DNA from 2 places in the Streptomyces sp. NPDC001728 genome. Region 1 is predicted to be linked to the other one. Evidence: riboswitches for the same ligand, from Rfam matches in the RefSeq annotation. Region 1 holds a riboswitch; the other holds the start of a gene.
What was found. Region 1 has a riboswitch for S-adenosylmethionine ahead of thrC (threonine synthase). Riboswitches for the same ligand answer to the same signal wherever they lie in the genome.
Positions count from the first base shown of each region.

Region 2: another riboswitch for S-adenosylmethionine. It lies ahead of ABT154_RS06050 (aminotransferase class V-fold PLP-dependent enzyme); the one in region 1 lies ahead of thrC (threonine synthase).

Region 1 is NZ_JBEOZK010000020.1:25,669-30,078, reverse strand. Features, by position in the region: gene ABT154_RS25995 (DUF7927 domain-containing protein) at 1-772, opposite strand, end outside; gene ABT154_RS25990 (glucosyl-3-phosphoglycerate synthase) at 811-1,752, opposite strand; SAM riboswitch class I at 1,901-2,047, shown strand; gene thrC (threonine synthase) at 2,065-3,351, shown strand; gene ABT154_RS25980 (MoaD/ThiS family protein) at 3,422-3,700, shown strand; gene ABT154_RS25975 (cold-shock protein) at 4,099-4,302, shown strand.
Region 2 is NZ_JBEOZK010000003.1:133,415-137,824, forward strand. Features, by position in the region: gene qcrB (cytochrome bc1 complex cytochrome b subunit) at 1-817, shown strand, start outside; gene trpD (anthranilate phosphoribosyltransferase) at 949-2,013, shown strand; SAM riboswitch class IV at 2,122-2,238, shown strand; gene ABT154_RS06050 (aminotransferase class V-fold PLP-dependent enzyme) at 2,485-3,966, shown strand; gene ABT154_RS06055 (Lrp/AsnC family transcriptional regulator) at 4,037-4,318, opposite strand; gene ABT154_RS06060 (rhomboid family intramembrane serine protease) at 4,315-4,410, opposite strand, start outside.

The DNA.
Region 1 (4,410 bases):
CATGGCCGCCGTACACGTGGACGTTCCGGCGCACGGGCGCCTTGACCGGGTCCGGGCCGGGGAACCGGTGGACCACCGTCAGGGACCAGCCCGCCACGCAGCCCTTGCCGTCGGGCGCCCAGACGTTCCCGACCGCGATCCGCGCGTCCGTCCCCGAGACGCCCGCGAAGGCGGCGGTCACGTCCGACTCGCCCGTGAAGTAGTGCGGCCCGTCGGTGTCCGCCGGGTCCGCGACCATGCTGTCGATCGAGACCGGGACCGCCGGACCCGAACCGACCCTGATCACCGGGGCGGTCGTCGTCGGGTCGCCGGGGGAGCGTCCGACGTCCTTGCCGGAGATGTCGCAGCGCTTCAGCCGGGCACCGCTCGGACCCTTGTACGTGCCGTCGTTGCCGCCCCAGAAGAGCCGGGCGTACGCCACCTCGGCGCCCGCCGGGATCACCACGTGGCCGGTGCTGGAGCCGTAGCCGCCCCCGGTTCCCGCCGTGTCGACCCGCTCCATCACGAAGGCGTTGTTGCCGTCCGGGCCCTGGCCGCCCGCCGCCGCCGCGCAGCGCGCCGCCATGTCCGCGGGGGCGGCCGGACAGCCCATGACCGTGTTGCCGAGCGTCGCGAAGTCGCCGTACAGCGTCTCCTCGTACCGCTCGCCGAAGGGCTCGACCACGTCCGCGGCGGCCGGTCCCGCCGCCGTGAACGCGAGCGAGCCCGCCGTCAGTCCGATCAGTCCCGCCGCCGCGAGCACCCTGCCCGAGTGATGTTGTCTGAAGCGCATAAAAGAGAAATGTATGCAAAACGGATGATAGTGGTGCGTTACGCCACGCGACGGTGTGCGTACTCCGCGATTTCGGCCATCGGTGGCCGCTCCTCCGTGTCCACCGCGTACGTCCGCGGCTCGAAGCCCTTCTCGCCCCGCTCGAACTGGGTCAGCCGCGGCCGCACCAGATGGCCCCGCGAGAGCCGCAGCTGCGCCGTCCGGTAGATCGCCGCCGCCATCCGGCCCAGCGCCTGCCCGTCCTGGTGCCGGTGCCTGCGCACCCCCACGTCCACCTGGGCGAGCGCGTCCAGACCCACCGCGTGCAGGGCGTCCACGAGCAGCGCCAGCTCCACTCCGTAACCGACCGGGAACGGCAGTCGTTCGAGCAGCGAGCGGCGCGCCGCGTACTCACCGCCCAGCGGCTGTACGAAACCGGCCAGCTGTGGCCAGTGGAGGTTCAGCAGCGGGCGCGCCACCAGCTCCGTCACCCGGCCGCCCTGGCCTGGGGTGTCACCCAGGGGGCGGTCGTACATCGCCTTCACGAAGTCCACCTCCGGGTCCGTGAGCAGCGGGCCCACGATCCCCGTCACGAAGTCCGCGGAGAAGTCCCGCAGATCCGCGTCCACGAAGCAGACGACATCTCCGCTCGTCACCATCAGCGACCGCCACAGGACCTCGCCCTTGCCCGGCACCGCCGGTATCCGGGGGAGGATCGCGTCCCGCGCCACCACCCGCGCGCCGGCCGCCGCCGCGACCTCCGCCGTCCGGTCCGTGGAGCCCGAGTCGATCACCACCAGCTCGTCGACCAGCGGCACGGCCTCCGTCATCAGCTCGCGGCGGATCACGTCGACGATCTCGCCGACCGTCGCCTCCTCGTTGAGCGCGGGCAGGACGACGCTGACCTTCGTGTTCCGCTTGGCCGCGAGGATTCGCTCCAGCGGCCGGTCCGCCACGGACCAGGACCGCCGGTCCAGCCAGCGCCCCACCTCTTCCAGCACGTGATCTCCATCTCGCGGTTCGGACGGCCGGTCCGAGCGTCCGGGCCTTCGGTTACAGTCTTGAACAACGCGGATCCCCGATGCACGTCGGGGTGCCGACCGCGTCGGAGCGCAGGAACGAAGTCCACCGCGCTTCACAATCGAATACCGCTCATCCAGAGGGGCAGAGGGAAACGGCCCGTTGAAGCCCCGGCAACCCTCCAGTCGGTTTGTCTCGTCCTCCAGCGAGGCCCCCGGCTAGGGAAGGTGCCAAATCCGTCTCATGGCGAAAAATTCGTCATGGGAAAGATGAGGAGAAAGGGCCTCGCCTCCATGGCTGTTGAGACTGTCACCCCCGCCACTTCGGTCGACCTCGGTCCCGCGTCCGGGCTTTCCTGCCGCGAATGCGGTGAAGTGTTCGCACTCGGCCCGATTTTCGCCTGCGAACTGTGTTTCGGACCGCTCGAAGTCGCGTACGACCTCCCCCTCGGTGACCCCGAGGCGCTGCGCAAGCGGATCGAGGCCGGCCCCGCCAACATCTGGCGCTACGCCCCCCTGCTGCCCGTCCCCGCCGACGTCGCCGACAAGCCCAACCTGAACCCGGGCTGGACCAAGCTCGTCCAGGCCGACAACCTCGCCCGCGAGATCGGCGTCGCCCCCGGCAAGCTGTTCGTCAAGGACGACTCCGGCAACCCGACCCACTCCTTCAAGGACCGGGTCGTCGCCCAGGCCATCGAGGCCGCCCGCGCCTTCGGCTTCACCACCCTCTCCTGCTCCTCCACCGGCAACCTGGCCGGCGCCGTCGGTGCCGCCGCCGCCCGCGCCGGCTTCCGCTCCTGCGTGTTCATCCCGCACGACCTGGAGCAGGGCAAGGTCGTCATGGCCGGTGTCTACGGCGGTGACCTGGTCGCCATCGAGGGCAACTACGACGACGTCAACCGCTTCTGCTCGGAGCTCATCGGCGACCCGCTCGGCGAGGGCTGGGGCTTCGTCAACGTCAACCTCCGCCCGTACTACGGCGAGGGCTCCAAGACGCTGGCGTACGAGATCTGCGAGCAGCTCGGCTGGGTCATCCCCGACCAGCTGGTCATCCCGATCGCCTCGGGATCCCAACTCACGAAGATCGACAAGGGTCTTCAGGAGCTCATCAAGCTGGGCCTCGTCGAGGACAAGCCGTACAAGATCTTCGGCGCCCAGGCCGAGGGCTGCTCCCCGGTGTCGGTGGCCTTCAAGGCCGGCCACGACGTCGTACGGCCCCAGAAGCCGAACACGATCGCCAAGTCGCTCGCGATCGGCAACCCGGCCGACGGCCCGTACGTCCTCGACATCGCCCGCCGGACCGGCGGCGCCGTGGAGGACGTGAACGACGAGCAGGTCGTGGACGCGATCCGGCTGCTCGCCCGGACCGAGGGCATCTTCGCGGAGACCGCGGGCGGCGTGACCGTCGGTGTCACCAGGAAGCTCGTCGAGGCGGGACTGATCGACCCGGACCTCACCACCGTCGTCCTCAACACCGGCGACGGACTCAAGACCCTGGACGCGGTGGCCGACACCTCTCAGGCGACCGTCACCATCCGCCCGAGCCTGGACGCGTTCCGCGACGCCGGCCTGGCGCTCTGAGCCGGTCCGCCCCGAGCCGGCCCGCAGGGTGCCGGCCCGCTTTCCTGGCCCACTGAAAGGTTTCGAAGACATGGCCGTGAACGTCCGCATCCCCACCATCCTCCGCACCTACACGGGCGGCCGGTCCGAGGTCCAGGCCGAGGGCACGACCCTCGCCGAGGTCATCGCGGACCTGGAGAAGAACCACACGGGCATCGCCGCCCGCGTCCTGGACGACCAGGGCAAGCTGCGCCGCTTCGTCAACGTCTACGTGAACGACGACGACGTGCGCTTCGAGCAGGGCCTGGAGACGGCCACCCCGACCGGCGCGGGCGTCTCGATCATCCCGGCCGTCGCCGGCGGCTGCTGAGCCGTATCGCTTGTCCTGTGTTTCTTGAATTGCCCCTTCCGCGTCCATAAGCGGAAGGGGCAATTCTGCATGGTTGAGCACGGTAGAGTTGGGGAAGCCCCCTCCGCTGCTCATGCCGGATGCATATGAGAATGCGTCCCTGTGCGTCAGGAAGCAGCCAAAGTACCTGCGCGTTGTGTACGTTCTGCGCGTTTTGCCGGGCCCGACTTGCCCCGTAACTCCAGGGATTATCCCCAATTCCCCTTTCCGGTGCGCCCAGAATTCTCGCTCGAATGACCTGTTGCAGAGGGCAGTTGGGCAGATACATTCAGCGGCGGTCGACGCGTTCCGGCGCAGGGTCTGACCCGGGTCCGCGAAGTGCGGGTCCCGCGCAAGGGCCAGTAATAGGGGAGTTAGGCATGGCTCAGGGCACCGTCAAGTGGTTCAACGCGGAGAAGGGCTACGGCTTCATCGCGGTAGACGGTGGTGCGGATGTTTTCGTCCACTACAGCGCGATCCAGATGGATGGCTACCGCAGTCTCGAAGAGGGCCAGCGGGTCGAGTTCGAGATCTCGCAGGGTCAGAAGGGTCCGCAGGCGGACATGGTCAAGCTCGCCGTCTGAGCGCGGCGCGATCGGCCAACGACGCAACGCCGTCGAGGGGTCCGCATCCCTGAGGGGATGCGGACCCCTCGTGCGTTCCCGCACGACAGGCCGCACCAGGGCCCGCGC
Region 2 (4,410 bases), on a different contig from region 1:
CCTGGTCTTCGGTGTCATCGCGGTCATCGCGGCCATCGCCTCGATCAACCCGATCTGGGCCATCGGCCCGTACCGGCCGGACCAGGTGTCCACCGGCGCCCAGCCCGACTGGTACATGGGCTTCGCCGAGGGTCTGATCCGAGTGATGCCGGGCTGGGAGATCAACCTGTGGGGCCACACGCTGGTCCTCGGTGTGATGATCCCGCTGGCGATCTTCCCGGCGGTCCTCGCGGCGATCGGTGTCTACCCGTTCATCGAGTCGTGGATCACGGGCGACAAGCGCGAGCACCACATCGCGCAGCGCCCGCGCAACGCTCCGACGCGCACCGCCTTCGGTGTCGCCTGGATCACCGCGTACATGGTCATGCTCGTGGGTGGTGGAAACGACCTCTGGGCGACCCACTTCCACCTGTCGCTGAACTCGATCACCTGGTTCGTGCGGATCTTCTTCTTCCTCGGCCCGATCATCGCGTTCATCGCCACCAAGCGGATCTGCCTCGGCCTCCAGCGCCGCGACAAGGACAAGGTGCTGCACGGACGCGAGTCCGGCATCATCAAGCGCCTGCCGCACGGTGAGTTCGTCGAGGTCCACCAGCCGCTCAGCCAGGGCGAGCTGCACCGCCTCACGGCACACGAGCAGTACGACGCGGCGGAGCTTCCGCCGGCCGTCGACGAGAACGGCGTGGAGCGCAAGGTCGGGAGCATCGAGAAGCTCCGGGTCAAGCTCAACAAGGGCTACTACGGCGACGACAGCCAGATCGCCAAGCCCACGGTCGACGAGTTCCAGGAGATCCAGAGCGGCCACGGCCACCACTGATCGCCTGAACTCATGATGTGAGACAAGTCGCCACGGCGAGAGCCCCGTCCATTCGATGGACGGGGCTCTTCGCCGTCCCCGGGGGTCGATAGGGTGGAGCCGTATTCCCTACGGACTGACCAGGAGCTGCCATGAGCGCTGCGACCCCCGCTGGAGGACCTACGTCGGCGGGCCGCTCCTGGCCCGCCGTACTGGACGGTCTGCTGTCCGGCCGCGACCAGAGCGCCGAGGACACCGCCTGGGCGATGGACCGCATCCTGTGCGGAGAGGCCACCGACGCCCAGATCGCCGGATTCGTGGTCGCCCTGCGCGCCAAGGGCGAGACCGTCGAGGAGATCACCGGCCTCGTCCGCACCATGTACGAGCACGCCAACACGATCGACGTGCCCGGCCCGTCCGTCGACATCGTCGGTACCGGCGGCGACGGCGCCAAGACCGTCAACATCTCCACCATGTCCGCGATCGTCGTCGCGGGCACGGGCGCCAAGGTCGTCAAGCACGGCAACCGTGCCGCGTCCTCCGCCTCCGGTGCCTCCGACGTCCTGGAGAAGCTCGGCGTCAACCTCAACCTGACCCCGAAGCGGGTCGTCGAGGTCGCCGAGGAGGCCGGGATCACCTTCTGCTTCGCGGTGAAGTTCCACCCGGCGCTGCGGCACGTGGCGACGGCCCGCAAGGAGCTCGGTATCCGGACCGTCTTCAACTTTCTGGGCCCGCTCACCAATCCGGCCCGGGTGCAGGCCCAGGCGACCGGTGTCGCGGACGCCCGGGTGGCCCCCATCGTCGCCGGCGTGCTGGCCGAGCGCGGTTCCTCCGCCCTGGTCTTCCGCGGCGACGACGGACTCGACGAGCTGACCACCACGGCCACCTCGCGGGTCTGGGTCGTCCGGGACGGCTCGGTGCGGGAGGAGGCCTTCGACCCCAGGGACGTCGGCATCGACCTCGTACCGGTGGAGGCCCTGCGCGGCGCCGACGCCTCGTACAACGCCGACGTCGCCCGTCGGCTGCTCGCGGGGGAGACGGGTCCGGTACGCGACGCGGTCCTGCTCAACTCCGCGGCGGCGCTGACCGCGCTGGCGCCGGGGGAGGGCACCCTCGCGGAGCAGATCCGCGCCGGCATCGGGCAGGCCGCGGAGTCGATCGACTCCGGGGAGGCCCGCCGGGCCCTCGAACGCTGGATCGCCGCCAGCAACGCCTAGGGTCTGACTTTCGGATCATGCCGGGCTCGCGACACCGCCCCACGACCCCGGTCCAGCATGCGGACCGGGGTCTTGCGGTTCGTCGATCATGTGGCACGATGCTCCCTAGGTCACGAGTGACAGCGTTTTGGCCCCGGCTTGCTGTCCGGCAACCCTCCGTCCGTGGCGGGGTGCCCCGGGTGATGACCAGGCCGTAGGCAGCGAGGTCTACGGCAAGCGCGGACCCCTCGACACACCAGGGGTCCTGGTCTCTCGAGGAGCGTTTTCCGTGAGCAAGCGAATGCGATAGGGCGAGTCCGCCCCTACTTCACCCTCGGATCATCGGATCAGGGTCATTTCCGCGTACCCGTGTGTACCGCCGTGTACCGCCGTGTCCTCCCATGTCCCCGAGGCATCACCCGTACCCCGCCGTGTCCGGCCGCGTACGGGATCACCGAAGCCATTCAGCACCGCCCGCCGGGAGATACCGCCATGTCCGCACGCCCTGACGCCGTCGCCACCGCCACCGCCGCCGTCGAGACCGTCGCCGCCGTCGAGTCCGCCGACCCCTGCTGCGCCGCGCCGCTGCCCGTCCTCGGCCGGGACGTCACCGTCCCGCTCGTCACCGGCGGCGAGGTGACCTACGCGGCGCTCGACTACGCGGCCAGCGCGCCCGCCCTCCAGCGGGTCTGGGACGACGTCGCCGCGTACGCCCCCTACTACGGCAGCGTCCACCGCGGCGCCGGCTACCTCTCCCAGCTCTCCACCGACCTCTTCGAGAGCAGCCGCGTCACCGTCGCCGAGTTCCTCGACTGCCGCGCCGACGACCAGGTCGTCTTCACCCGCTCGACCACCGACTCGCTGAACCTGCTCGCCGCCGTCGTCCCCGCCGACTGCGAGGTCTTCGTCTTCGAGACCGAGCACCACGCCTCGCTGCTGCCCTGGGGGTCCCCCGACGCCCCTGGGCGCAGGGGGAGCGACGCCCGCGTCACCTACCTCAACGCGCCCCGCACCCCGCAGCAGGCCGTCGAGACCCTGGAGCGCGCCCTCGCCGACCGTGACCCCTACGGTCCCGCCCTGGTCTGCGTCACCGGCGCCTCCAACGTCACCGGCGAGCTGTGGCCGGTGAGGGAACTCGCCGCCGCCGCGCACGCCCACGGCGCCCGGATCGTGCTCGACGCCGCCCAGTTGGCGCCCCACCACCCGGTCTCCGTCCAGGACCTCGACGTGGACTGGATCGCCTTCTCCGGGCACAAGCTGTACGCGCCCTTCGGCTCCGGCGTCCTCGCCGGCCGCGCCGACTGGCTCCAGGACTCCGAGCCCTACCTCGCGGGCGGCGGCGCCTCACGCAAGGTGGCGCGCCGGGCCGACGGCGGAGTGGACGTGGAGTGGCACACCACCGCGGCCCGCCACGAGGCCGGCTCCCCGAACGTCATCGGCGTGTACTCCATCGCCTCCGCCTGCAAGGCGCTCACCGAGGCGGGCTTCGAGGGGCTCGTCGCCCGTGAGCGGCACCTGATCGCCACGGTCCGCGAGGGCCTCGCCGAGGTCCCCGAGGTCAAGGTGCTGTCGCTGTTCGGCGACGACGCGCCCCGGGTCGGCGTCATCTCCTTCGTGGTGGACGGCTGGAACAGCTCCCACTTCGCCGCCGCGCTCTCCGCCGAGTACGGCATCGGCGTCCGCGACGGACTCTTCTGCGCCCACCCGCTGGTCCGCACCCTGCTCGGCAGCGACCCGCAGGACCCGGGCGAGTGCGGTGCCCCCGAGGCGGCGCCCGGCGAGCGAAGCGAGGTGGGGGTCCCCCCGGCCGAAGGCTGGGGGCGGTCCCTCAACGCCATCCGGGTGAGCTTCGGCGCCGGTACGCCGGACGAGCACGTGGAGCGGTTCGTCGGCGCCGTGAAGGCGCTCGTCCGCGACGGCGCGCAGTGGAAGTACCGCACCGAGGACGGCCGCTGCGTCCCCGACCGCGGCTGAGCACTCACTCGTACGGGTGAAGGGGGCCTCCCGACCGGGAGGCCCCCTTCAGCATGCCGCGTACGGGGTCTCAGGACTCCAGGCCGATGGCGAAGGCCGCCTCCAGGTCGTGCTGGGAGTACGTGCGGAACGCGACGTGGGTGTCCGTCGCCTCCACGCCCGGGATCTTGCTGATGCTGCCGGGGATGACGTCCGCCAGGTCGTCGTGGCGGGGCACGCGGACCATCGCGATGAGGTCGTAGGTGCCGGTCACCGAGAAGACCTCGCTGACGCTGTCGAGCGCGGCGATCGACTCGGCGATCTCGGGGATGCGGTCCACGCTGGTCTTGATGAGCACGATCGCGGTGATCACGGCTGGCTTTCTCCCTCGGTCGCCGCGGCTTGGGCTTTCACTCTATCCCCACCCCGGTGGCGCCCCCAGGCGTAGAGGAAGCCGACGGAGAA